Regions from separate parts of the Colwellia sp. RE-S-Sl-9 genome, predicted to be linked through region 4. Evidence: predicted binding sites of a transcription regulator. Region 4 holds the regulator's gene; each other region holds the start of a gene.
What was found. The regulator LexA, encoded in region 4, represses DNA repair genes until DNA is damaged. The targets are predictions, from matches to a motif close to TACTGTATNNNNATACAGTA.

Region 1 (7,455 bases), 1.1 Mb from region 4:
CCAACTAAAATTGCAGTTGCTGAATTAACTCATAGTGTATTTGCAATTGATAATACGGATTCGAGTTTATCTAAAATAAAAAGATTTAAAGTTGAAGTAAACGACTATACCACAGAAAAAGTAGCCACTAACTTAACTCATAGTTACCACCCTACGAGTCTGCCTGATGAAGAACCTATTATAGATTTAGCCGTAACTAACGATGAAAAAAATCTATACCTTGTGAGTAAAACATCTGAATGGCTGAGTTTTGATGGTACAAGCTTTACTGATAATGGTTTATTAGCGAAAGAAGAAACGGTACTAAGAGCGGATCAAGCCACTGAAACAATTGTAAATGAAGATATAACCTCAAGTGAAGATAATATAGTTACTCACTCTGTTTACCTAAATAGCCTTAATCAGCCTCATTATATAAGAACAATTAAAGTACCTAATACTTCACCTATATTGTATGAAACACACATTAATACCTACAGTACGCAACAACAATTAATGTCGAGTATTTCTGCCTCTAACAATACTCAATTATTTAATATATCGCCTGTTGATATTAGTTTTTCACTCAGTGCTCAACACATAATAACAAACGATAAATCAAGTAATAATATTACTGCCAACATAGCGCCATTTATGCCTGACACACTTGAAGTAACCTTTAATGTACCGTTAGCTAAACCGGAAGATGAACAGTTTATTGTTAATTTAGGCAATATTGATAGTGGCTGGCAAGCCTTAAGAAATGAAGATTGGATAGTAGGAACTAAAGATACTGAAAAGCCAAGTGAGCTTATTATTACCTTAGTCGATTACAACACGTTAGCTTCTGGTATATATCACGACGAGATCATTGTATATGATGTTGCTAACCTTGCATCAGCAACAATCAAAGTAGTGTTAAACGTTGAGTAATAATTCCATTAAATTTTAAAACTAATTAAGGGCTGCATTAACAATATAAGTTAGCTGTAGCCCTAATCTCTTTATAACTCCAACTCAAATTGATGTTGCTCGTCAGCTTCTTCCCCCAAACCAATATGTACACCTAATAATCTCACCGCTTTACCCTCTCCGCGAGCTAATGCTTCTTGTAAAAGCTGATTAAAAATATCATCGTCAAAACTATGATGCTTAAATTCTTTAGTGGTTTGATGAAAGTCTTTGAATTTAACTTTAACCCCTAATTTACTGATATCTCGTGTTTGAAGATAAGATTCAGAACGCCGCTTTAGCTCAGGAATCAGCTTTTCATGCATATACTCACTCAGTTCTTCTACTGAGCTAATATCGTGAGCAAAGGTTCTCTCAACACCTACAGACTTACGTATTCGACTAGTAACCACTTCTCTATTATCTACGCCATGACATTTATGCCATAAAGAGATGCCTAATTTACCAAACTTATTAATAAGTTCAGATTTTTCGTAGGCAATAACATCTCGCCCAAACTCTAAGCCATGTGCTTTAAGTTTTTCAAACGTTACTTTGCCTACACCGGGAATTTTACTGAGCGACATTTTTTCAACAAAGTCGTTAACTTTGTCAGGCGTAATAACACATTGTCCGTTAGGTTTATTTTCGTCGCTGGCAATTTTGGCTAAAAATTTATTGGGAGCTATACCTGCTGAAGCGGTAAGATTGAGTTCATCAAAAATATCTTGTCTGATCTGTTCAGCAATAAGTGTCGCGCTACCTTGACAGTGTTTAGAGTCGGTAACATCTAAATAAGCTTCGTCTAATGATAAAGGTTCTATTAGGTCTGTATACTTTTGGAAGATAGCTCTAATTTTTACCGATATTTCTTTATATACATCCATTCTGCCATTCACAATAATAAGATCAGGGCATAACATAAAGGCTTTAGCGTTTGGCATAGCTGAACGTACACCATATTGGCGAGCTATATAATTAGAAGTGGATAAAACACTGCGAGGACCATTACCGCCAACGGCCATAGGCACATTTTTTAATTCAGGATTATCTCTCATTTCTACTGCGGCATAGAAACAATCCATATCGATATGAATAATTTTACGAACCATAGAAAACTCAAAGCACTGTATATAAAAACAGTTTAAAGGAGTTGTTAGGTATTTACAATGAGGAAGATAATGAACGAAGAAATAAGTGATACATGCTGCACCACTTATTTAATTGTTGGAGTGATATAAAGCTGTAAAGCTATTAGGTCGTTAAAATAGTCGACTATAATTAGATATTTTTAATATCTATAGAATTTTCGTTAAGAGCAGCGGCTTTTTCACGTTCAATTCTTTTTTCACACGGGTTATCACAGTCACAAGCTTTTTCAATGCCCATTGAAGATAAACCACCACAAGAGCCCGCAAGTGTTTTATTTTGAAAAATATAACCAACGGCCATTGCAGCAACAACCACGAGAAAAAAACATAATGTAATTAAAAAGATACCCACAATGTAACCTTAATATTTTGTTCAAATGTATTCATGCTTTATTCTATTTAAAGCACAACTTTTAATATAGACCGAGTATATGTAAACAATATTCTCGCTTAATTTTTTTTATTTAAGATATTGAGCAAATTTTACCGTGCTTTGCTCAACAAAGCCATTTTCTGATTTACTAATAAAGTAAGCAGCTATTTCATTTTCTTCTGCAAAAGCTAACGCTTCTTTTTCGCCCATCACCATTAATGCTGTAGATAAACCATCAGCCGTCATTGATGATGGATGAATTACCGTTACAGAGACTAACTTATGATTAATAGGTTTTCCTGTAGCAGGATCAATAATATGAGAAAAACGTTGCCCGTTAGATTCGAAATAATTTCTATAATCACCAGAAGTAGCAACAGCGTTATTTTTAGGAACAACAACTTGCTGAACAGCGCGTTCGGTTGTTACTGGTTTCTCTATAGCGATATGCCATAACTCGCCAGTATCTTTAAAGCCTTTTAAACGCATTTCACCACCAATTTCTACTAAGTAGTTGTGTATGCCTCTGCTTTCCACTAACTCGGCAATTAGATCGACTCCGTAGCCTTTAGCAATGGTAGATAAATCAATATAGAGTTCATCAATTTTTTTACTTAATCGACCATCTACTAACTCAATATTTTCAATACCTACTTTACTTTTAGTTTGTTCGAGTAACTCATCAGAAGGCACTTTTTCAAGACGATATTCAGGACCAAATCCCCATAAGTTTACTAAAGGCCCTACGGTAACATCTAACTTACCATTACTTAATTTACCTAAACGAATAGCTTCTTCAATAACACGCGCTAAACCTTTAGATAAAGTAACAGGCTCTGACGATCGTAATTGATTAAAATGTGAAAGCTCTGAATCAGGAATATAGGTAGACATTTCTTGGTTAACATTAACAAGCGCACTGTCTATATCTTTTTGTAGTAATTGGGTATCAATAGAGTCGTTTTCTACTATCACTTTAATATTATAAGTGGTTCCCATTGTTCTACCTTGCAGTAGTACTTCTTTTTTGTCTAAGTTTTTACTAGGAAAGCATCCCGTCAGTAAAGTTAAAACAAGCGTGATTAATATTAAGTTTTTCATACAACTTCCAAAAGATTATTATTTATGTAAATGCACTTCTATTAGATAGTAAATTGCACTTATATAAATAATAAAGGCGACCTAAGTCGCCTTTAAATAAAATATTAATTAAATATTTTAGTGTGAATTATATTTTAAAGTTAAGCGAAGAATAGTGGTGCTAATTCAAGGCGGATGCACGGAGTTGACGATAGTCAATGAGTACATCCAACGCTGAAGTAGTGCCAATAGGCAGCTTAAAATAAAATATTAGCCACCAAAGTCATCTAACATGATATTCTCATCTTCTACGCCAAGGTCTTTAAGCATATGAATAACAGCAGCATTCATCATTGGTGGACCACACATGTAGTACTCACAATCTTCTGGCGCTTCATGATCTTTCAAGTATTGTTCATGTAATACGTTATGAATAAAACCTGTTAAACCATCCCAGTTATCTTCTGGTTGAGGGTCTGAAAGTGCAACATGCCATTCAAAGTTGTCATTAGCAGCCGCTAAGCCGTTATAGTCATCTTCATAGAACATTTCACGTAGTGAACGTGCACCATACCAGAAACTCATTTTACGCTTAGAGTTTAAACGTTTAAGTTGATCGAATATGTGAGAACGCATTGGCGCCATACCAGCACCACCACCAATAAATACCATTTCAGCATCGGTATCTTTCGCGAAGAATTCACCAAATGGACCTGAAATAGTAACTTTATCGCCAGGTTTTAAGCTAAAGATGTACGATGACATTTTACCTGCTGGTAAGTGTAATCTTCCTGGAGGAGGCGTAGCAATACGCACGTTAAGCATGATAATGCCTTCTTCTTCAGGATAGTTAGCCATTGAGTATGCACGTAACGTTGGTTCATCAACTTTTGATTCAACATCAAAAAAGCCAAAATGATTCCAATCGCCACGGTATTGTTCATCAATATCAAAATCGCTGTATTTAACGTGATGAGCTGGCGCTTCAATTTGAATGTAACCACCGGCTCTAAACGGTACAGATTCACCATTTGGAATTTGTAGTTTTAGTTCTTTAATGAAAGTTGCTTTGTTATCGTTAGAGATAACTTCACATTCCCATTGTTGAACACCAAAGATTTCGTCTTCTACTTCAATTTCCATGTCTTGCTTAACAGCAACTTGACATGAAAGACGACAACCTTCTTTAGCTTCACGTTTAGTGATATGACCTTGCTCAGTTGGTAAAATATCTCCACCACCTGAATGAACATGTACACGACACTGTCCACAAGTACCACCACCACCACATGCTGAAGGAATAAAAATACCTTGGTCAGCAAGTGCGCCTAATAGCTTTCCGCCAGCACTAGTCGTAACTGCTTTATCTGGATCGCCATTTATACTAATAGTCACGTCACCTTCTGCAACTAACTTCGATTTAGCAAATAAGATTACTAGAACCAAAGCTATAACGATCGCAGTGAACATGCCTACGCCGAGAATGATTTCCATCGACTTTTCCTTATACTTTTCTAGGGGAATACAAGTTACAACTCGTATTCCTTGTTAATCTTATTATAACGAAATACCACCGAAAGAAAGAAAGCCAAAAGCCATCAATCCTGCAGTAATAAACGTAATACCCAAACCTTTAAGGCCATCTGGAACGTCAGAATATTTCATCTTTTCGCGAATACCAGCAAGCAATACAATAGCTAATGCCCAACCGATACCAGAGCCAACACCATAAACAACAGATTCACCTAGCGTTAAGTTTTTAGATACCATAAATGATACCGCACCAAAAATCGCACAGTTAACCGTAATTAACGGTAAGAAGATACCTAATGCTTGATATAACGCAGGGAAGTATTTATCTAACACCATTTCAAGGATCTGAACTAATGCAGCAATAACACCGATAAACGTTATAAATGATAAGAAACTTAAATCAATTGTTTCTTTAGGGTCTGTAATCCCCATAATTGAATCTAAAGCACCAGGCGCTAATATTGCTTGGTAGATTATTTGGTTAGCTGGAACCGCAATACCAAGTACAACGATAACAGCTACACCCAACCCCATAGCAGTACTTACTTTTTTAGATACAGCTAAGAAAGTACACATACCTAGGAAGAAACTTAAAGCGATGTTTTCAATAAAAATCGTTTTAACTAATAAACTAATATAATGTTCCATGAGTTCTAATCCTTCTCAACTTGTTCTGGTTTCCATTGGCGAATTGCCCAAATTAAGAAACCAATAAGGAAGAATGAGCTAAATGGTAATACTAATAAGCCATTTGCTTGATACCAACCACCATTTTGAATCAATGATAATATTTCGATACCAAAGACTGTTCCGAATCCAAATAGTTCACGAACAAAAGCAACACTCATTAGTATGAAACCATAACCTAGACCATTACCGATACCGTCCATGAAACTTACACCAGGCTTTTCTTTCATAGCAAAAGCTTCTGCACGGCCCATAACGATACAGTTAGTAATAATTAAGCCAACAAATACAGAAAGCTCTTTCGATAATTGATAAGAAAAGGCCTTAAGTACTTGGTCAACTACAATTACTAATGATGCAATGATTGCCATTTGAACAATAATACGAACACTTGAAGGTATTTGATTACGAATAATCGAAATAAACAAGTTAGAAAATGCCGTAACAACAATAACAGCTAATGTCATTACTAATGCATTTGCCATTGAACTTGTTACCGCTAAAGCAGAACAAATACCAAGTATTTGAAGCGCTATAGGGTTGTTGTCAAAAATAGGTTTAGTTAAAACCTTATTTGTTTCTGAAGCCATTAGTTAACACCTCCCTTACCTAATGAAGAGCGATACTTAGCAATAAAAGGTTTGTAACCTTCTTCACCAAACCAAAACTGTAATGTACGTGTAACACCGTTACTTGTTAAAGTTGCACCTGATAAAGCATCAACACCATGGATGTCGTTAGCTTTTGCGCCACCTTTAACTAAATGAACTTTAGGTTCACCTTGTTCGTCATAAATTTTCTTACCTGGCCATAATGCTTTCCACTTAGGATTCATTACTTCAGCGCCAAGGCCCGGAGTTTCTTTATGATCAGAGTACACAACACTACGTACAGTATTTAAATCTGATTCTAAACCAACGTAACCGTACATTAAATCCCACAAACCTGAACCGACGATAGGAAGAACAATCGTGTTAACTTCACCTTCATCATTACGTACTAAGTAAACAACAGCGTTATTAGAACGACGGTTGATACCTGCAATATCATTCTCAGGTTTTTCAGATTTAGTTGCATCTCGCGAATTACGGCGTTCATCAAATAATAATGGATCACCTTCAATAAACTCTCCTGAATCAAGGTCAATCATTTTAGCGTCAACATATTTGTTAAACGTAGCAACGATATCATCACCAGCAACATCTAATAGACCAGCTGTTTCTAAAATCTTAGTTTGTTGATCAAGTAACTTGTTAGCAACCTGTAAAGGTTTCAGTTGAACTGCAGATATTGATACCAATGCAGCACAAACCAAACAAACAACGAGTACAAAACCAATCGTTTTAATAGGAGTTTCTTTATTACTAGACATTACGAGCAAGCCTCCGTTTGATGTTACCTTGTACAACAAAGTAATCGAATAAAGGAGCAAACAAGTTAGCGAATAAAATAGCTAACATCATACCTTCTGGAAATGCAGGGTTTACTACACGAACAAGCACAACCATTACACCAACTAAAGCACCAAACCAGTATTTACCTGTGTTTGTGAAAGAAGCTGAAACAGGATCTGTTGCCATAAACATCATACCGAATGCAAAACCACCCACAACTAAGTGCCAATACCAAGGCATTGCAAACATTGCGTTAGTTTCACTACCTATGGTATTAAATAGTAAAGACGTAACAACCATACCACCA
Region 2 (7,455 bases), 2.1 Mb from region 4:
GCTAAGTCAAAATTATTACTGTGAAACTTCATAAGTGCTTTGGCGTAGTAGTCATCAAAAGCCGCTCTGTTAGCCAGCTTAGTTAAGGCATCTGTCATGCTTTTAGTTTGTTGTTCTTGAATTCGTTTTTCAAAGGTTTTACTTTGTTCTTCTAGTGATTTTACCTTAGCGGACATATCTTGCATTTTAGCTTGTAGTAAGTTGTTTTGTTCTTGTTCAAGTTCTGATTTTTTTTGTAAAGTAAGCGCTATGCGTTTCAACTTGTTGTTTATATCATTTTTTATCGTATTAATAGATGTGGCGTTATTAATATCTGTTGCCATTTCACCGACTTGTTTTTGAAGTATATTGTTTATTTTTTCATGTTTAGAGCCTGACTCAGAGCTCATCTCCAATGTGCTTTTAACTGCTGATTGCACAGTAGAAAGTGTTTCGCTTAATGTTGATAAAAAGACTTTTGCTGTATTTCGTTCATTTTTTAAGTCTTCTACAATAACATCAAATACTTCAAAAAAGCGGTCTAATAAATTGCTATTAGACATGTCAGGCGTTATTTTGGCTTTAACTGTTGATAGTTGTTTTGTGTTGATATCAGATAAAGCAAGCTCATTTAATATACCAGAAAATTTCTCGATAAATTCTTTGCTGACAGGTTGTTCAGTATCTAATTCATTTATATTTTTTAATGAGGTTACGGCGGTTGTACCATTACCTGTAGGAGTATTTTTTGAAGCTAAAACGATAGTGTAAAAAGAGACTAACTGACTTAACAGAGGAATATATTGAACCACCGCATCTTTTTCATCTTCACTGCTTTCTAGCAAAGAACGTAAATCACGTCTAAGTCCACTAGGTAAACCATTAACTTTTTGTAATGATTTTCCTGCTAATAAAAAATCGTTGTGTAGGGTTTTTATATTGGCAGCATTGGTTGTAGAGTGTTGCTGTAATAGTTGAGATATTACTGAAATTTGCTTTTCAATATCAGCTAATGCAGCCGATTTTTTTAGTAAATTTCTTAAATTGGCTAACTTATTATCTAATGTTTTATCTTGGCCTTTACAGGTTTGAGATAATTTTCCAATAAAATCAACTAACATCGAAGATTGAGTCTTCAAGTCATTTTCTAATGACGCACGCGACGAAATAGCGGCTTCTAATTTACGCTTTAATTGAGTTACCTGCGTATCAGATGATGGTGTATCGCTCATAAAAGGAATTATGTCCTGCCAATCGAATCATTTAACTTAATCCTTTAATTATGTTTAAAACATAATAAAGCGATTCGAAATTAAAATGTGTATTTAACTAGTATATATCAAAATTTATCATAGCACTGATTATTGTGACAGCGATTTGTATGGATAAGTAATTAGTTCGTATGTACTTTATGACATTTATGTTAATAATTTGTAGTTAATATATTCGTTAGCTTGAATAGTCATAAATATGACAAGTTAGCTACTTATTGTCTTAATGTTCTTAAACAAGGAGCAATAATATTTTCTGTTGTTCTAAAAGGATTAATGTCTAATCCACCTCTTCTTGTATAACGAGCAAATACGGTAAGCTTTTCGGGCGTAAAAGCATTCATCAAATCAGTAAAAATTCGTTCAACACATTGTTCATGAAACTCGTTATGTTGCCTAAATGAAATCAAGTAACTTAATAATGATGCTTCATCTATCTCAGTACCAGAATAAGTAATATAAACACTGGCCCAATCGGGCTGATTGGTAATTAAACAATTAGACTTTAGTAAATGACTGACTAAGGCTTTATTTTCAACACTATTGTTATTATCAGAGAGTGATAATAAGGCTGGATTAATATCGTAAGTATCAATAGTTACATCTATGTCATCAATACACTTTGCTGAAGTTGAAGCAATATTTAAGGCGGTACATTCGTCAATTTTAAAAAGAGCTACACGTGCTTGGCAGCCAGCTGTTTTAGACAAATCTTGAGTTAAGCATTTTTGTACTTCATCCCAAGTACTAAATTTGCTTTGATTAAAACTATTCAAATAAAGTTTAAACGACTTAGATTCAACAATATTTGGGCTAGTGCAATCAAATCTGAATTCAGCAACAGCAACAATAGGTTTACCTTTACTGTTCAACCAAGAAAGCTCGTAACCGTACCAAACATCTTCACCTTTAAAGGCAAGGTTATTTGCATCTATTCCTAAACCATCCCTGTTTAACGAGCGAGGTACGCCTTGTAATAATTGAGGGTTGTATTCACTACAATATTCAGTAGGTTTACCTAAAGATAAATCGTTTAGTTCGATAGAATTTTTGTATAAAGTCATAAAGGGCTTGTTATCAATATTGTGTTAACGTATTTTGCACGCAGAATATGCGTTTATTTTAAAGGATCTTTCTCTGATATGACATTACCAAATACTTCTGTAAAAAATACTTTGTTAGCATTTACCACTTCTTATATCGAAAAGTATCAGGAAGTTCATCACCAATTACCTGTCGTTGTATCAGATAAAGACTGGGTTTCTCCTTGTGAACAAGGGCAAAGTAACGAAGAAGAAAGCTACTGGAAGCCTATTGAAATTGATAGTGATTTAAATTTTGAAAATGTTGAAAAAGCGCTTGAATTTTCACTTCATCAAGACATAAAAGACTATTTTACCTGTGTATATAGCGAATCAATTGAAGCTGAGAGTGCCGATGGCAAGCTTTCATTACTTTTACCATGGAACAAAGATGACTTTGAAAGGCTACAGCAAAACCTGATAGGCCATATTATGATGAAACAAAAGTTAAAGCAGAGTATTACTATTTTCTTTGCGGTAACAGATGAAGACGACATGATCATTTCAATTGATAATGAAACGGGTGAAGTTTGGGTCGAGCAAGTAGGGTGTTTGCCTCATAAAAAATTAGCTAATAATCTTGTTGAATTTATTGCGGGTTTAACGCCGAGTGTGCACGCTTCTTAGATTAAACCGTTAGTTTACTTTTTAGCTTTTCGTTTTCTCGTAAACTTTCTCGGGGCAGTTGATTGCGGTAACCCTGTAAAACTAATGTTTTTTACTTCGTTAATTAGTTGCCCTAAGTTTTGTTCAACACCACCAATAAAGGCTTGATAATTGAGTGATTGAGTACTTATTGATTCAAGCTGCGATTCCCAAAGAGCTGTCATATCGGGTTGTGAAATTCGTAAGGGCAAAGCAGTAATTAATTTTCTCCCTATTTCTGTTGCTCTTATTTCTTTTCCTTTTCGTGTTAAAAATTGGCGCTTAAAAAGTAACTCTATAATGCCCGCACGTGTTGCTTCAGTTCCTAAACCGTCTGTTTCTCGTAAAGCTTTTTTAATATCTGGGTCTGTTACATAACGCGCTATGCCAGTAAGGGCTGACAAAATAGTCGCGTCGGTAAAAGGTTTAGGTGGGCTCGTGTTTTTTTCTATCAAATTTCCTTGTAAGCAATGTACTGTATCGCCCACTTTTACGTTAGGTAATTGGGTTGCTGAAAACTCTTTATCTTGAGAGTTAGTATCTTTATTTTTATTAAATGAGGGAAATAAATCTTTCCAACCGTTTTTAACAATATCTTTTTGTTTACTAATAAAAAGCCCACCGCTTATAACAGTATCAATTTGTTTATCTACATATTCAAAATTAGGATAAAACTGCGCGATATATTGGCGTGCTACTAACTCATAAATTTTTTCTTCAGTTGAAGATAATACACCTGTTGGTTTATTTTTAGCGGTAGGAATAATGGCATGATGTGCACTGACTTTTTTATCATTCCATACTCGGCTTTTTTTCTTTAAATCAGCTGATTTAAGCATAGGTGCAAGTTTATTTGAAACTTGGCTAATGGCACTGGTAACGGCTGTTACATCGTTTAAATGCTCAACGGGTAAGTATTGGCAGTCTGATCTTGGGTAGGTGATGAGTTTGTGTTTTTCGTAAAGATTTTGACAAGTATCTAATACTTGTTTTGCGGTCATACCAAATGCTTTTGCAGCCGCTATTTGTAAGCCAGATAAACTAAAAAGTAACGGCGCTTGTTGCTGTTTTTTATCTTGCGTTACTTTGGTGATTTTACCGGGTTGATCAGTAATTCGGTTTACTACATTTAACGCAAGCTCTTTTGATAGTACGCGTTTTTCTTCATCCATGTAAGGTTCGCAAGCTTTGCTTGGTTGCCATTTTCCTTGAAATTTTTCACCGTTGTTTGTGGCTATGTCTGCTAGTACCTCATAAAAAGGTTTTGAAATAAAGTTGTTTATTTCAATATCACGATTTACCACTAAACCTAAAATAGGTGTTTGAACTCGTCCTATCGATAATACGCCTTGGTAGCCAGATTTTTGTCCTTGCAGCGTGCATAAACGTGTCATATTTAAACCGTAAAGCCAATCGGCTCTTGCTCTAGCAAGGGCTGATGTAGCTAAGGGAATATAATTTTTATTAGGCTTTAGGTTGTTAACAGACTTTTTTACCGCAGCAAAATTCATATCACTTATTAAACAACGTAAGGCGTTATTTATTTTGGTTTTGGAAGCTCCGCAATAACTAATGGCTTCATCTACTAGAATTTGACCTTCTCTGTCTACATCACCAGAATTTACGATAATATCTGATTGCTTAATTAAGCGTTTAATCACTGTCAGTTGTTTTCGTGTTTTACTTTTTGGTTTTAATTGCCATTGTTGCGGAATAATAGGTAGATGCTCAACAACCCATTTTTTATATTTTACATCATAATCTTCAGGCGGAGCTTGCTCTAGCAAATGGCCAATACACCAAGTAACAATATCGCCATTTCCTGCTTCAATAAAACCATCATTTTTTTTATGTGGTTTAGGCAATACGTCGATAATTGCTCTTGCTAAACTGGGTTTTTCCGCAATAAATAACTTCAATTCTATTAAACCTGTTTACACTACTTATTAGTTGTACTGTTTATTTATACATGCTTTATTGCTAAGTGTAAAATAAATCGAAAGAATTTAACTTGTTTTTAGCTGTTTTTTTATTTTTGAGTTAATTGTAGTAGCTGCGCTTTTACTTTGGCTAGTTCAGCCTTAATAGGTCCAAGTGCGTTATCTATTGCTACCGTAATAGCTTCATTAATTAATTCAGCAGATAATTCATCATTCTCAATTAAGGGAGTATTTTTATCTTCTGGTGCTGATGTTTCAAATAAAACGCAATTCTCAGGTTCGTGTTGCCAACTTCTTAATGCACTAATTATTTGAGGTAAAGGTAATGGGCTTGCGACTTTTGACTTAATCAAAGCAACACTAGGTTTTTTTCCTTCATTAGCTAATTGATTGGCGATAATTATAATTTTTTCAAAGTTAGTCATTTTTATAAACCTAAAGTTAATGTAGCTAAATTTTAGTGTATTTTACTAAATTTAAATACGATTATCTTTAATTTATAAATAAAATAGCTTTAAATCAAGTAGTTATATTTTTGGTTTAGTGTTTGCTAATTGAATTAATACTCAGTGTTGTGATGACTTATTATTGCTCAGTGATCACAGTAATTTTTATCTTATTAGGAAATATCATGAAAAAAACATTATTAGCTTTACTTCTTGTTGCACCGATTGCTACTACTTTAAGTGGCTGCGTTATTGCCATTGATGGTGACGATAGAGATCACATGTTTCAAAATGATCACGAGCGCGAATTTGAAAACCGCAAAAAAATAGCTAACATGCCTTTATACCCGTAACCAATCAAGAGGCTATTTCAGAGCACTTGAGCGATATCAATTCAAGGCAATGCTTTGCAATAATGGTCGTTCCCTTATAAAAAGCATTAACGAAGAAGTGATTTTGCTCAAGTGCTTCTACGATGGGTCTAAAAACAATTTATGCTGCGTTATTAACTTTAGTCAGGGAATAACCATGACGTAAATTTAATACCTTGCCTAAATTGTTTTTAGTTCCCACTGAAACCTGCATCTTGAATGGTTACGGGTATATATATAACCCATCAAAAAGTTATTGATACGCTAGGTGTTGCTGACTTTACTGAATCTTACCAAGTTAAAGAACAAGAAATTAAAGTACTTTATTTTAGAACACAACGAATACATAAAGATGGGTTAACAACAAAAGATGAATGTACTTATTTACACTTCGAAAATGGTGTTTTAACCGATACAGGTGAAGGTAAAAGTTATAAAAGGCTGATGGCGATGTAATATTAGCATCATTTGTTTGAAATTTGCTCACTATAAAATATGCTGATATTGTATATCGTCTATAATTATGTAGACCGTTTTAATTCAATAGTGGTTTAACTTTTAAAATTATTCTGGATAAAGTGAGGAAATAGGATGGGTGATACCGTGTCTGAAAAAACTGATTTAAATGTTAGAGCTGAATATTTAGCCGCTGAAGATTTAAAACTTGCTGCTTCTTTATTGTATCAAGCCTACCATGATGATCCTGTTTTTCTTGAAATATTTAATGGCGATAAACCTGATTACGAGCAAAGACTAAGAACATCAATTCGCGAAGAACTCAATGCTTTTTGGACCGCTAAACAACCTATGGTTGGTTTGTATTTAGGTGAAAGCATTGTTGGTGTTGCTTGTTTAAATAAGCCGGACACAGGAATGGGAAAAGATCGATTTTGGCATTGGCGTTTAAAAATGCTTTTAGGCGCTGGTTATTTTAGTACCAAGCAAATGATTGAAAAAGAAGAAAAAATACTTGCTGCAGTGCCTTTGAATAAATTCCATATGTTGTCGTTTATTGCAATACATCCGTTGCATCAACATCATGGGTTTGGTCATTATCTTGTTGCTGCTATTAATACTATTTTAGAAGAAGACAAGGACAGTGAAGGTGTTGTAGTTTATGTAACAACGAAAAAATACCAAGACTTTTTTAACGATGTTGATTACAAAACGTTTTCAGAAGTGAGTGTTGGTAATGTATCAGGGACTTTAATGGTTCATTATCGTTAGTGTATTATCCTCGTAATTTAATTTAGTTATTCATTAAATAAAACGGCTTTTAAAGCCGTTTTTTCGTTTAAAATCAGGTAGAATCCTTTCCAATAAATCGCGCTAACAAAATATCTCTCATATGAAAATACTGCACACCTCTGATTGGCATTTAGGACAACACTTTTACGGCAAAAGTCGTGCTAAAGAACATCAACTTTTTCTTGATTGGTTACTTGAACAAGTTCAAGAAAACAGTATTGATGCGGTAATTGTTGCTGGCGATATTTTTGATACAGGCACACCGCCAAGTTATGCGCGTGAAATGTATTTCGACTTTATTAGCCAAATGCATAACATTCATTGCCAACTTATTATTATGGCGGGTAATCACGACTCGGTTGCTATGCTGGGCGAGTCTAAAACTTTACTTAAAAGTTTATCAACTAGGGTTATTCCAGCGGTTAGCGATAATATTGATGAGCAAGTCTTCACCATAAATAACAAGCAAGGCG
Region 3 (7,455 bases), 1.4 Mb from region 4:
TTTAATAATTAATGCGGTAATAGGTACAACAGTAATAATTAAAGCTAATAAAAAAGTGGTATAAAAACATAACCCTAATTTTCGACGTATCGTATTTTGAGGACCTAAAAGCATTAATAACTTGCCCCAAACTTTAAAACTGCGATGCCCTATTTTTTCACTAAAAATAAATTTTTCATTTACTTTTACCGCTTGCAACCCTTGCATTATCGGTTCAGACAAATCTTTTTTATTTAGTTCAACGTCTTCAAATCGTTCAATAATCGCATCACCAAAACGTTTTGCATCCGTAATATCTTTATCTGAAACGCCTGCTTTTGGCACCCAAGACCATGATTTTTTCTTGCCAGTAAACATCCATAGAGGTGTAGCTAAAAAGCTAAAACCAGCGCCACATTCATCTGCCAGAACGATATTGTCAATTAACTTCGCGCCTAAATTATTCAATAAACCTTTCATTTTCTCTTGCGCAGTTAACCACATACCACGGCAACCCAGTACGGTAATAGTTGGCGTGTTTTTAAAAAGTATTTTGGCGTCTTCTGTTTGTAAGAAGCTTGATATAGGTAAAGAAGGCGACAAAAACCACACTTGATAAGACAAAATAATTAAATCGTATTTTTTATGGATAGGTGCACGCGATGATAATTCGATCGGCTTCATATAAACCGATTCAGGCATTATTTGAAAAAAATCAAAAAAAGACCAAGGGAAAGAATAGGCTGCTTTAGGAACAACTTGATGGTAATCAATATTAATGTCTTTAGCTGCTTTTAAAGGCCCTGTAATAGCGTTTGTTATTTGAGTTAATTGCCCTGTTTGCGAATAACCAATAACTAATACATTTCGCACTAAATAGTCCTTTTATTGCCCGATAAAATTAAGTGGCGTATCATAGCAAAACCTTTTGTAAATAAAAATGCCCTACTCGTGAACTTCAAGCCTCTCATATACTTATTTATATTTACATTCTTTTTTTTTAGTTTTATCTCACTCGCTACACCACAAGATAAAGCATTTAAGTTAGCCATCACCATCAAAAAATTAAAAACACTTGATGCGCCAATAACATTTGAATTATTTAAGATCGTTAATGAAAAGTCAGCACAATGGACGTTACTCAAGCCACTAAAAACAAAAACTATTACCTTAAATGATAATCAGCTTATTGTTTATTTTGATGGGGTAACGCAAGGGAAATATTCAATCAGAGCTTTTCAAGATATAAATAAAAACAATATATTAGATACGTCTATATCTTCAATTCCTAAAGAGCCTGTAGCTTTTTCACAAAACCCCAGTTTATTTAGCGGTGAGCCTACAATTGAAGATACAATGTTTTTGGTTCAATCGGATATGACGATACCACTTAATTTTAAGCATCCTAAAAAGAAGAAAAAGAAGAAACACAAGTGATACAACTCTCCCCACAAAGCTTTTATAAAATCGACAATTAAACAAAAGCTTTAGCGTTTTAAGTTAGGCCTTATATTTTTGAATAATAGCGTTGAAATCTACCGTACCTTTAACATAAGAGTTTTCAACTTTTGGTAAGTCGTTATAAGCATCATGAGCATAATCTCTTATTTTAGCTACATTCGATTTTTCAGAGACAATTTCCATAACTTGAGTGTAACGTCCATTATTAAGAGCACCTAATGCTCGGCAAATCCAAGCCAGTGGATCAACTTCGTATGCTGCGGCTTTGGTATGGTTATTGAGAATAAACTCGCTTAAAGCATCGGCAATATCACTATCAACCTCGCCATTAGCTTGAACTCTTTGAGCAATGGCTTTTATTGAACGTAAGTCTCCTTTTGCAATAGCAAACAAGGTACGTTCTTTTTTGTTTAAGCTCGCTTTAGGTACAACAGATTTAATTTTTAGCGGCTTGTTTACTTCAGGTTTATTTACTGAAGATTTATTTACTGCAGTTAAATCTATACTCCCTCTTTTATATTCATCTTGGCTTTTAGGGAGTTTTTTAAAAGAACTTTTGGCGTATTTTCTTAATTTTTTATGAGTTTTACTATTCGCTATATTTATAAGTAAATTTCTATAACGTCCATCGTTTGTCGCCGCTAACGCTTTACATGCCCAAGATAAAGTATCTACTTCAATAGATAGCGCATTTTCATATTTAGATAATAATATTTCAGCTAATATATCAGCATTATTTCGAGTGTTTTCACGACCTGCAGCCATTGTTTGAGAAGCTATTTTTATTTGAGATAAGTTACCCGAAATAAGTTGCTGATAAACATCAGCTTTGGCTATGAAGCTAAACGAAATAATAAATAATACTAAAGCTGACGTTAATAATTTTTTCACAAATAGTCCTTTAAAAATACGATGTACCGAATGTAAATAGGCTTAAAAATTTATTTTACTTCTTTTCTTCAATTAAATCTAAATCAACACTTTCTATTTTTTCAAAACGGTTTGATATTTTATCTGCTGAGGTATGAATCTGCTTAACATCATTTGCCGCTTGATCTATATGTTTGGCTAAGTTATTAAATCGACTTCTAAAGCGCCCAAAATCATCCGACAAACCTGATAAATGAGCTTGTATTACATGAATTTGTTTACGTGTTTCTTCGTCTTTCAGTACTGATCTAGACGTAGTTAATATAGCCATTAACGTTGTTGGCGACGCTAACCAAACGCGTTTTTTATTAGCGTAATCAACCAAGTCACTTTGATGAGCATGTATCTCGGCAAAAATAGCTTCAGCAGGAATAAACATAATAGCGCCGTCTGAGGTTTCTTTATCTATTAAGTATTTATCGCTAATGTCATTTATATGTTTTTTAATATCCACTTTAAATTGACGTTCAGCGGCTTTTCGATCGTAATCACCTAACTGATTATCTGCCATTTTTTTATAACTTTCTAATGGGAACTTGGAATCGATAACTACATTACCCGTAGGTTTGGGCAACATTAATAAACAGTCTGCTATTTTTCCGTTTGATAAAGTATGCTGCAATGAAAAATGTTGTTCTGGTAACACGTTTCTGATTAACGCGGTAAGTTGTACTTCACCGAAAGCCCCTCTTGAACGTTTGTCTGCAAGTACTTCTTGTAGGCTCACAACATTGGTTGATAACTCGGTTATTTTCTTTTGAGCATCATCAATAAGCGCGAGTCTTTTCAAAATATCATTAAAGGTTTTAGTGGTTTTTTCAAAGCCTTCCGCTAAGCGTTGCTCAACTTGCGCGTTAATTTCTTTCAGTCTTTTATCGGTTGACTCAGTGAGTTTTTCAATACCTTGGCTTAATTGTACAGCAGACGATTCAAGAGATTTAGCGAGTTCTTGGCGATTAGATTGACTTGCTTTAGATAAATGTTCAACAAGTTGGTCAACGGCTTTATGTTGATTTTGACTAAACTGCTGTTGGTGTTCATGTAGCGCTTTAAGAATTTGTTCACTGAATGTATTTTGTTGCTGTTGTTGCTGCTGGCTTTGCTCTAATTGCTGACGCATGAGTTTCATTTTCAGATCAGCAATTTGTTGTTCCATGTAAGGTTTAAATGAATGCGTAATTTGACTTAATTGGCTTAATTCAACACCTCGTTCAATACTATTTTGTTTGGCTAAGGTTTGATCATTTATTAACTGAAATAAATGTTCGTTAATTAAAGACACTTTCGATCGCTGACTAAAATACTGAACGATATTAATAACAAAGATCACAACAAGTAATATAAAAATTCCTACTGTTGAATACTCGTTTAACAACCTAAATAACTCGTCTATTTGCATACCTGTCCAAAACTGTATAAATAACCAGTTTAATTAGAGCATATTTTCTTTCTAAGATTAAGTTTAATTCGTTAATAATGTGAAGTTTATTTAAATAAGCCAAAAGCTTGGTCATAGTTTAAAACAACTATGACGACTTTGATTAAAAATAGTTTTATGATTGGCTGTAACGCTGCTAGTACTAAAGGCTGTGAGATAGCTTTACAAGTAATTAACCATTAGGCTGACTAGAATGGTCTTATACCCGTTACCAATCAAGGGACTATTTCAGAGCACTTGAATGCTTACGGGTATAAAACTTCGCTAGATACCAAAATCTCAATATCCAGCGATATTTCAAATACGCTATAAAATTAAATGTGATGCGTTAACATTTCATCATGCTTAGCTAAAACCTCAGTATCATCTTGAGGTGCCAATTTACTTACCACATAAATAACTAAAGAACATAAAATAAACCCAGGAACGATTTCATACATTACTGAACTTAATGACTCACCATTAATAGTGATAGGAACATAGACCCATAATAATACAGTTATCGCTCCTGTTATCATTCCAGCTAAAGCAGCATTTTTGGTCATTTTTTTCCAATATAAACTACCAATAACAACAGGCCCAAAAGCGGCACCAAAACCTGCCCAAGCGTTACTCACTAATGATAAAATAGATGAGTCTCGATCGTAAGCTAAGTAAATTGCAACTAACGCCACTAAACACACAGATATACGTCCTACGAATACTTGTTGCTTATCTGTAGCATCGCGGTGTAAAAATGTTTTATAAAAATCTTCAGTTAAAGAGCTTGATGTAACCAATAGTTGGGAAGAAATGGTACTCATAATGGCAGCTAAAATTGCTGCTAATAAAAACCCAGCAATTAATGGACTAAATAGAATTTGAGACAAGAGAATAAAAATAGTTTCAGGGTCATCAAGCTCTATGCCGGTTTTGGCCACATAAGCAATACCAGAAAAGCCTGTAGCCATAGCTCCAATAATAGAAACAATCATCCAACTCATGCCAATACGACGAGCTGTAGGCATATCTTTAACACTACGAATAGCCATAAAGCGAACAATGATATGAGGTTGACCAAAATAACCTAACCCCCAAGCCATCGCTGAAAGAATACCAATTAAGCTCACCCCACTAAAAACATCTAACAAGGCAGGATTTATGGTATTAATGCTTGAATGCATTTCTGATAAGCCCCCTACTTCACTAATCGCTACTATGGGCACTAAGACCAATGCAACAAACATTATACAGCCTTGAACAAAATCAGTTAGGCTCACAGCTAAAAAACCACCAAATAATGTGTACGCTACAACAACACCCGCTGTAACATATAAGCCAACTTCATAATTTAAACCAAAAGAACTTTCAAATAACTTGCCACCAGCAACAATACCACTTGAGGTATAAAGCGTGAAAAAAACAACAATAACAATCGAAGAAACTATCCTTAACATGCGTGACTTATCATTAAAGCGATTTTCAAAAAAATCGGGTAATGTAATTGAATCATTAGCCACTTCAGTATAAGTTCTCAAGCGAGGCGCAACGATAATATAATTTAAAAATGCGCCTATAACTAAGCCTATTGCAATCCATAAACTACTCAGACCTGAAATATACATAGCGCCAGGTAAGCCCATTAACATCCAACCACTCATATCAGATGCTCCAGCAGAAAGCGCAGCAACACTTGGGCTTAAGCTTCTCCCGCCAAGCATATATCCGGAAACATCATTTGTTGATTTATAATACGAATAAAGCCCTATACCAAGCATTGCACTAAAATAAAGACCTAAAGAAAAAAGTGTTTCAAATTCCAAAATAATTTCCACCGTTATAATTATATTTTAATTGTGTACGTAAATTTATTTATCAATACAGTTAAAGAGTCTATCTAACAACTAATCCATACATATTTATCAAAATATTTATAATCATCAGCTTTTATCAACAAACATAACCTTCTATAAAATATAGCTTAAGAAATTTTCGATTATAATCTATTTTTGTTATACGCTATATTTAAATACATTCATCCCCTATCAAGATGAACATTTTGTCACCTTGAATGTGACTTGAATATTCATTTCTATGTAATATTTTTTTATCGTTTTTACTAAAATAATTACGGATTAAGCCGTAACTAAACTCTTTAATAAAATAGCGTATTATTGGAAACATTAAATGCCAACAAATAAGCAGTCGAACAATCAAGTTTTAGCCGCTTTTCAATCATGTAGAGATGGTTTAGTGCGTTCGATTATGAAGATGAGTGTAAAACAACAAGATGTTGATGATATTTTACAGGAAACATTTATTAGGGTTTTAAACTCTAATGCTAAACAACAAATAAAATCCCCTAAAGATTACCTATTTGTTGTTTCAAGAAATTTAGTTCTAAAAAAATTAATACAACAATCAAAAGAAATACATACAGAATTAGATGAGGCTTTACTAGAAGACGATGTTGATAATAAAGTTGAAAAAGAGCTATACCAAAAACGTAAGTTTGAGCGTTTTAGTAAAGTATTAAGTTCATTACCTGAAAAAAACCGTCGGGCGATATTGTTAAGAAAATTATACTGCTTAAGCCATAAAGAAATAGCAAAAAAAATGGATGTATCAGTTAGTTCAGTTGAGAAATATATTGCTACAGGCTTAAAACAGTGCAAACAATCACTTTATGCACAAGGATATGAAATCAATGAACTTGAACTTCCAACACAGCTACATCAATCAAACAAAGAGCGTATAAAATGAATCCAAGCAATAAAGTAATTCCACTTCATTCAGAGAATACGATTGATGACGAAGCGTCTATTTGGTTAGTACGACTAGATAATGGTAATTTATCTGATCAATCAAGAAAAGAGTTAAAGATCTGGTTAGCAGCAGATAAAAGACATCCTATAGCATTAAAAGCTATGGCTAACATTTGGGATGATATAGATGAAGTACTTATTAATATTGATAATGATAATGAAAGCTCGTCAAAAAACACATATTTATGGTCAGTCTTAAAGCCTATTTTTGCACCTTATGTTTTAGCCGCAAGCATGAGTTTTTTAGCTGTTTTTATTTGGTTAGCGATACCTAATAATGTGCAAAAAAATTCATATGCTACTTTAGTAGGACAACAAATGAATGCAACATTTGATGACGGTTCAATCATACACTTAAATACTAATAGCCGAATTGAAACTGAATTTTCTGATGATAAACGTATAATTAAATTAATAAAAGGAGAAGCTTTATTTGAAGTTGCACATGATCCTAATCGCCCATTTATTGTGTATGCTGGAGATCGTCTAGTTCAAGCTATAGGAACAAAGTTTGTCATTCATTTGGAACCTGAGAATATTCAAGTCACGGTTACTGACGGTAAAGTTAAAATGTCAAAAGTAGCACTTAATACTAAATTAACCGATATTGAAGAGTTAAATAATACAACAATTAATAAAGATGACGTTTATATTGCTAAGGGTGAAAAAGTTATAGTAGCCAGTGATCAATCTCCAAAATTAACACGTATTAACCCTGAAAATATCAAACGTGAACTTTCATGGATTGATGGAAAATTAGTATTTGATAATAAAGAGTTTGCAGATGTCATTAAAGAAATTAACCGTTATGTAAACATAGAGATTGTACTAAAAGATCCCTCA
Region 4 (7,455 bases):
AGCGAAAACAACATAGGCGTTTCAAAAGTTAATGAACCGCGCCACATAGTTGCTACCCAGTTAAATACTTTTACACCCGTTGGAACTGCGATCAGCATAGTACAATACATAAAGAACAGTTCGCCAAATAACGGCATACCTGTTGTAAACATATGATGAGCCCACACGATAAAAGAGAGTAATGCGATAGACGAGGTTGCATACACCATTGACGCATAACCAAACAGCTTTTTACGTGAAAATGCAGGAATGATAGTAGATACAATACCAAACGCTGGCAGGATCATAATATAAACTTCAGGGTGACCGAAGAACCAAAATATATGTTGGAACATTACGGGGTCACCACCACCTGCAGCATCAAAGAAGCTGGTGCCAAAGTAAGTATCGGTTAAGAGCATGGTTACCACACCGGCAAGCACCGGCATTACCGCTATTAATAAATAAGCTGTGATGAAAAATGTCCAAACAAATAATGGCATTTTCATGTAAGTCATACCCGGAGCACGTAAATTCATTATGGTTACAACAATATTGATTGCCCCCATGATGGATGAAATACCCATAATATGAACAGCAAAAACAAAGAATGCTGTACTACCATTTGAATACGTTGTTGATAATGGAGCGTAGAAAGTCCAACCAAAGTTTGGCGCACCTGATTCCATAAAAAACGAACTCAATAAAATAGCGAAAGCAAAAGGTAATATCCAGAAGCTCCAGTTATTCATACGAGGTAAAGCCATATCTGGAGCACCGATCATCATAGGTAGCATCCAGTTAGCAAAACCAGTAAAGGCCGGCATAATGGCGCCAAACACCATAATTAAACCATGTACCGTCGTTAACTGATTGAAAAAGTCAGGCTCAACAATTTGCAACCCGGGCTGAAATAACTCAGCTCGAATTACCATAGCTAACGCACCGCCCGTAAGTAACATAATAAACGAGAACCATAAGTACAGCGTTCCTATGTCTTTATGGTTAGTGGTATACAACCAACGTTTTATCCCCGTCATTTTATGATCGTGATGCTCGTCGTGCGAATCGTGATCAGACTGTTCTGTTGTTATATTTTCTGTTGTCATGTCTACCTCCTACTTCGCACTGGCAGCATCAACTGCTGCGGGTTGCACTAAATCACCGGTGTCGTTACCCCAAGCATTACGCTCATAAGTGACCACTGCAGCAATTTGAGTTTTAGTTAATTGACTACCGAACGCGGCCATCGCTGGGTTTTTCTTACTACCATTAACAACCATATCGATATGAACCGCTACGTCGCCAAGGGCAATAGCACTACCTTTAAGGGCAGGAAATGCCGGAGGAATACCAGACCCCGTGGGTTGATGACAAGCAGCACATGAAGCTGTATAAACTTCTTGGCCCATTTTCATCAAATCGTCTTTGGAATATTCTTTTGATAGGTCTTCTGCAGGAGCCGCTTCTTCAACAACCGCTGCTATTTCAGCAACTTTGTCTTCAACTACAGCAACCGCTTCTTTTGCGTTATCAGTAGAACCGCCAACCGCCTCTTGAACATCAGCCGCTTGCACAGCATCACCCGTATTGTTACCCCAAGCATTACGCTCATAAGTAACCACAGCAGCAATTTGTTTTAACGAAAGCTGCTTGCCGTAACCTTGCATTCCAGTACCCGCTTTACCATTAAAAACCGTTGAAATATGAGTCGCTATATCACCTGTAGCAACAGGACTACCTTTAAGTGCAGGGAATGCAGGAGGAAGACCTGTACCAGCCACTTGATGACACGCAGCACAATAAGCGACATAAGTTGTTTCACCTAACGTCATCAACTCTTCCATAGGAACAGAGGCATTTAACGAGGCTTTTTCAGCTTCAGCAGCTTGTGCAAGTAACTCATGTTGCTCATCAAGCCATTTGGCATAATCTTCTTCAGATTTCACCTCAACCACAATCGGCATAAACCCATGATCTTTACCACAAAGTTCTGCACATTGGCCTCGATAAATACCTGGCTTATCAACATTTGTCCAAGCTTCGTTGATAAAACCGGGGTTAGCATCTTGCTTCACAGCAAACGCTGGCACCCACCAAGCATGAATAACATCGTCAGACGTAATTAAAAAACGTACTTTTTTATTAGCAGGAATAACAAGATGCTTATCTACCTCAAGTAAATAATTCTCGCCTTTAGCTGCTGAAGTACCTGATTGATTTTCGTATTGATCGCGTGGAGTTGATAAAACAGAATAAAATTCAATGTTTTGATCAAAATATTTATAATGCCACTTCCACTGAGACGCAGTCACTTGAATGGTAACGTCTGAATCGTCATTATTCTCCATTTCAATTAACGTTTTAGTGGCTGGAATAGCCATGGCAATTAGAATTACGATTGGAATAGCGGTCCAAAGTATTTCTACTTTAGTGCTTTCATGGAAAGATGCGGCCTTTGCGCCTTTAGATTTTCGGTGAAAGACCATTGACCAGAACATGGCACCAAAAACAAAGATACCAATAACAGTACAAATATACATAACCAACATATGTAGATCATAAACATCTCTACTTACCTCAGTTACACCCTTGGTTAAATTTAACTGCATATCTGCTAATACTGAGCTCGAAAATAAACTTCCCAAGCTCAGCCAACATAGGTTACGTCTCATAACTCGACATCTCCCTCACTCCTCTGTTAACGCAAAAAAGGCAAAACCTGTTCAATGAACAGTCATACTTTGAACGTTTTCGCTATTCTATATTTATTATTATTCGCTCTACGAGTGTTAAGTATCAAACTTCAACTCAATATCATTTTGTATACTTTCCATTCTAGAATTACTCAAATATTAATCTAGGTCAAATTTTAAATTAGAGTTATTACATTAATAAATATTAACAAATACAATAGAGTAACAACTCTAAGATGCTGAAAGCCTTATAGGTAATGAGGCTAAAGATTGTTTTATTTTTAAACAGCCCTATTATTTAAGACAATTAATAATTTTATTTCAAGAAAAGCAAAGTGATTATTTTTTGATCAAAGAGTGAGCAATCACCTGAATTGAGAGAATTGAAGTATTAAAACGAGGAACTAAAGTTAAAAATAGGACTAAAAGGAGATAAAACAGAATTTACTTTAAATTAAAAACGCTTAAAAAGTAAACTCTGTGTGTTCATGGTATTAAGTAGTTTGGTGTAACAAACACAAATAAATATTACATCCAATCAGCGGCACGAATAACACCAACAGCAATACCTTCAACATTAAATTGTTGCGTTGTTAAATCAACAACAATAGGTGAAAATTCTTCGTTTTCAGCATGTAAATACACAACATTACCTTCACGCTTAAAACGCTTAACCGTAACATCATCTTCGACTCTTGCTACAATTACCTGTCCGTTTTTTACATCAGTGGTTTGATGCACAGCGAGTAAATCGCCATCAAGAATACCAATATCTTTCATACTCTCACCATTTACACGGAGTAAATAGTCGGCGCACGGTTTAAACATAGTGCCATCAATTTTGTAATGCTCTTCAACATGCTCTTGCGCAAGAATTGGCTCACCAGCAGCAACCCTGCCAATTAAAGGCAAGCCATCTTGCTCTACAAATTGTTCAGTAAGTCGAATACCACGAGAAGTGCCCGGTAGCATATCTATATAACCTTTTTTAGCTAACGCTTTAAGGTGTTCTTCAGCAGCATTAGCCGACTTAAAACCAAAAAAGTCAGCTATTTCAGCACGTGTAGGTGGCATACCCGTTTCAGATATTTTTTCTTTAATCAGATCAAATATTTGTTCTTGTCTGGGAGTTAATGGGCGCATTATATTCCTTAGGTTATAACCTGTGTTTTTCAACAGTGATAACTGTTAGTATATACAGCCTGTAAATAAACGCAACCCTGTTGGTTTTGTTGGGGTTTGTGTAACTTTTATGAAAAGAATGAATGATGTTCTTCCCGCGTTAGAGCTTTTTCAATGGGCGTATATAAAGTCGTGCGAGCAATATGATGTAGTTAAAGACTCGTTAGGAGAGATAGACAGCTACCGAATTCAGTACAGAGCCGAACGAAAAGAAGTGATTGCACAAATCATTCGTAGCAGAATTCAGGGTAGTAAAATTGAACCTGCCATCACACGTTATTGTCACGAAAATAATATAGCCTCGCCAGATAAGTTTATTACTATGGTATTACAAGAAATTGAAACCCTACATTCTGGCGCTCTGGTAAGCTTGGGAGTAACCGAGTCGATATTTAAAGCGTGGAAGATTAGCTAGCTCGATGGTGTATATACCCGTTACCATTCAAGATGCAGGTTTCAGTGGGAACTAAAAACAATTTAGGCACAGATTTTACGTTCCAAACAAAATCTAAGTACATACATCCATGTATGCAAGGCATTAAGTTTACGTCATGGTTATTCCCTTACTAAAGTTAATAACGAAGCATAAATTGTTTTTAGACCCATCGAAGAAGCACTTGAGCAAAATCACTTCTTCGTTAATGCTTTTTATAAGGGAACGACCATTATTGCAAAGCATTGCCTTGAATTGATATCGCTCAAGTGCTCTGAAATACGCATCTTGATTGGTAACGGGTATAAAAGCTAAATACTAGCAGTTATACCTTAGTGTAGTGTTAAAAAATAAGTTTGCCATTAAACGACACCAACCATACTAACGCGCAGCAATTAATAATAACCGTTAACCAAAAAACAATTCTAAAGTCTCTTTTTTGAGATTTATGCCTAAGCATTTGTTGTGCAATTGCAGCACCTGGCCAGCCACCAACTAAAGCTAAAATGTGTAAGGTGCTTTCTGGAGTACGCCACGCCCCTCGTTTTGCTTTAGACTTATCAAGCGCATACGCAAAAAAGGTAACAAAGCTCATACCTAAATATATAAATACAATATTTTCAGGTAAATATCCCATCATTAAAGCTAATGCTATGCTTGCTAAAAAAATAACCGATAAATAGATAGAAAACTTACTAATACTTTTAGCTTGTTTTTTCTTTAACTTTTCACCTGCATATGTTGCTTCGTCTGCGCAATAGCGGCCTTGCTTATCTTTACTTATTGAAAAAGTAATAACATCGTTTATTTGAGGATCACGCTGACGATTTGAAAAAGCAGTTTTGTGAATAAAAACGTGTTCTCCACCACCATTAGGTGCAATGAAGCCAAACGCTTTGTCGTTATTCCATTTTATTAACTTTCCTTTTAAGCGCATTTTCACTTCCTGTTAGTAATTTAAAGCTTTGTTAAAAATAAATAATATTACCCTTTTTATGAGGTGATATGAGTATTTCTCAAGATGGTATTCGTTTATATAAAAGTACAATTACGATATAGTTTACCCCTGTTATTTAAGCTTATGTTTAAAAATCACTAAATACTTTACAGGAAGTAAAATGAAGACCTTATTAATTGTTGCTTTATCCACAGCGTTATTTACCTTAAGTGCAAACGCAACTAAAACAAATAACTGGGAGCAATACGAACAGCTTGCAGAAACAATTGAAGTAAATATAGCAAGTGCTTCATTTAAAACATTAGCCGAAAAAAGCATTGAACTTGTTGAGCTTTCTAAGCAACTGTTACCTGAATTTATGAATAAAGAAAGTGCATGTAAAAACTACTTATCTGCGGTTTTATCTGCCTCTGATGAAATGCTCACCATCTCGCTTGATGACATTGAGCGCGATTATCATTCTGACGGTAAACTACCCGAAGTTGACTCACCTATTTGTTATTACGCTAAAGACTTATTAGTGCACCCAACTACCATGGCGATTGTTTCAAATACCCAAAACGATACTAAAAAAGCACGCGCTCAAATAAAATTAGAACTTGAAGAAGTGTTAACCCATTTTAGCTTTGTTAAACAAGCGGCAGGTTATAGATAAGACGCCAAATCTATAGTGAAATTAGTGTCTTTGTTATAAAGCTACGTCAGGTAAAATAAAGTAAGCCATATTTACTTCTTTGGATCTCTTGGATAAGATATCGGCAAATATTCAGCAAGGATAGCAAATGAATAAACGCAGAAAACGCACTTCTCTTTCTCGCCCTCGTTTTATCTTGTTATTACTTATTCCATGTATGCTTGCTTTTCCTATTATAAGTCAAGGAGTTGATATGTTTGGTTGGTTTAAAAAACAAGACGTATTTTTATGTTCTGAAGTCAATGGCATAGTCACCGAAAATGGTGAGCCTGTTGCTAGTATTGAGATTAAACGTTCGTTAATGTATATCGATGGCAAAGATCATATAGACACGGCTATTACGGATAATAAAGGGCATTTTTATTTTCCACAAAAAAATATTCGCTCTTCCATTCCGAGTAAACCTTTTTCAGAAGATAGGGTATCGCAACAAATTACTATTGATCGTGACGGAGCTCCCATTCCCCTTTGGATAGCAACTCCTCGGGATTATAAAGAAGTACCAGAATTTACTAAAAAGCTCACTTTTTTAAATTGCGAATTAAGCAATAAACGCGTGAGTTTTCAGTTCAAAAATAATAAGAATGAGCACCTTAACCATACAGCCTCTAGCATTTGCCGTTGGGATGAGGATTATATACCAACTTGGTTACATATTGATAATGAAACAAAATACCGCATCCATGATGGTAATTTTAATAAACTAACAGAACAAGGCACAGGGAAGGCAGTTAAATTATGAATGGAGTAATATCACCCAGCACTGCAGCGAGCGTTGCTGATAGAGTCTATGACATCAGAAAATCGACAAGCTATAACGAGGTTTTTCACAATGATTTTGAAAATAATTTCAAAATCACTAATAATCAAATACAAGGCATAAGTGGTGGCTTAGTTAACCAACTATTAAATCGTAGTACAGGGTTTGCGTTAACCGCAGAAGGCACCTCATCACAATTTAAAAAACACCATATTATTGGTGTTCGCGGGACTAAATTTTCCGCCCCTGCTGACTGGTTAACTAACTTAAACGTAGGAGTTACCCTTGGACCTAAAAATTTAGCCGTACATGCTGGGTTTCATAAAGCATTCAGTAGTATGCGCCCTGCATTTAATCAATATATAACTCAACACAAACCCCGTTGCTTGCACGTTGTTGGGCATAGTTTAGGTGGTGCTATTGCTGAATTAACGGCTATTTGGGCAAGTGAATCGGGCATTAAAACAAAGCTCTATACCTTTGGTTCCCCACGCGTAGTACTTAGTAACTCAGTTCACAGAGCAGCGATGAATATTGAGCATTACCGTGTAACTCATGGGGCAGATCCCGTACCCAGTGTACCTGTTTGGCCCTTTACTCATACGGTAGGCGAATATCAAACAGCAATGAATAGTGGTGCGTCTTTTAGTCTTGGAGCTCATTCTATGACAAAATCAACACCGGGTTATGTTAATACAGTAAAAGCTTATAAAGATTACACTAGCATGGGGGCTCATTTAAAACCTTACATCA

Region 1: a site for LexA is predicted at 2,056-2,075, ahead of dinB (DNA polymerase IV). Genes of this name have one in related genera too.
Region 2: a site for LexA is predicted at 4,931-4,950, ahead of ACM9HF_RS05865 (DNA topoisomerase III). Genes of this name have one in related genera too.
Region 3: a site for LexA is predicted at 3,780-3,799, ahead of ACM9HF_RS00410 (DNA recombination protein RmuC). Genes of this name have one in related genera too.

What each region holds. Positions count from the first base shown of each region.
Region 1 is NZ_CP182631.1:4,572,675-4,580,129, reverse strand. It holds gene ACM9HF_RS19955 (hypothetical protein) at 1-912, shown strand, start outside; gene dinB (DNA polymerase IV) at 984-2,042, opposite strand; gene nqrM ((Na+)-NQR maturation NqrM) at 2,212-2,433, opposite strand; gene ACM9HF_RS19940 (FAD:protein FMN transferase) at 2,542-3,555, opposite strand; gene nqrF (NADH:ubiquinone reductase (Na(+)-transporting) subunit F) at 3,805-5,028, opposite strand; gene nqrE (NADH:ubiquinone reductase (Na(+)-transporting) subunit E) at 5,092-5,715, opposite strand; gene ACM9HF_RS19925 (NADH:ubiquinone reductase (Na(+)-transporting) subunit D) at 5,721-6,344, opposite strand; gene ACM9HF_RS19920 (Na(+)-translocating NADH-quinone reductase subunit C) at 6,344-7,126, opposite strand; gene ACM9HF_RS19915 (NADH:ubiquinone reductase (Na(+)-transporting) subunit B) at 7,119-7,455, opposite strand, start outside.
Region 2 is NZ_CP182631.1:1,352,256-1,359,710, reverse strand. It holds gene ACM9HF_RS05880 (diguanylate cyclase domain-containing protein) at 1-1,211, opposite strand, end outside; gene queF (NADPH-dependent 7-cyano-7-deazaguanine reductase QueF) at 1,466-2,314, opposite strand; gene syd (SecY-interacting protein) at 2,393-2,959, shown strand; gene ACM9HF_RS05865 (DNA topoisomerase III) at 2,974-4,896, opposite strand; gene ACM9HF_RS05860 (hypothetical protein) at 5,007-5,342, opposite strand; gene ACM9HF_RS05855 (hypothetical protein) at 5,549-5,716, shown strand; gene ACM9HF_RS05850 (DUF3192 domain-containing protein) at 5,954-6,190, shown strand; gene ACM9HF_RS05845 (GNAT family N-acetyltransferase) at 6,326-6,961, shown strand; gene sbcD (exonuclease subunit SbcD) at 7,083-7,455, shown strand, end outside.
Region 3 is NZ_CP182631.1:100,518-107,972, reverse strand. It holds gene ACM9HF_RS00425 (dialkylrecorsinol condensing enzyme) at 1-852, opposite strand, end outside; gene ACM9HF_RS00420 (DUF2141 domain-containing protein) at 868-1,416, shown strand; gene ACM9HF_RS00415 (hypothetical protein) at 1,480-2,331, opposite strand; gene ACM9HF_RS00410 (DNA recombination protein RmuC) at 2,387-3,769, opposite strand; gene putP (sodium/proline symporter PutP) at 4,123-5,610, opposite strand; gene ACM9HF_RS00400 (RNA polymerase sigma factor) at 5,975-6,550, shown strand; gene ACM9HF_RS00395 (FecR family protein) at 6,547-7,455, shown strand, end outside.
Region 4 is NZ_CP182631.1:3,465,094-3,472,548, reverse strand. It holds gene ctaD (cytochrome c oxidase subunit I) at 1-1,019, opposite strand, end outside; gene coxB (cytochrome c oxidase subunit II) at 1,098-2,654, opposite strand; gene lexA (transcriptional repressor LexA) at 3,204-3,818, opposite strand; gene ACM9HF_RS14975 (hypothetical protein) at 3,928-4,272, shown strand; gene ACM9HF_RS14970 (DUF1294 domain-containing protein) at 4,634-5,227, opposite strand; gene ACM9HF_RS14965 (hypothetical protein) at 5,409-5,903, shown strand; gene ACM9HF_RS14960 (DUF6795 domain-containing protein) at 6,031-6,684, shown strand; gene ACM9HF_RS14955 (lipase family protein) at 6,681-7,455, shown strand, end outside.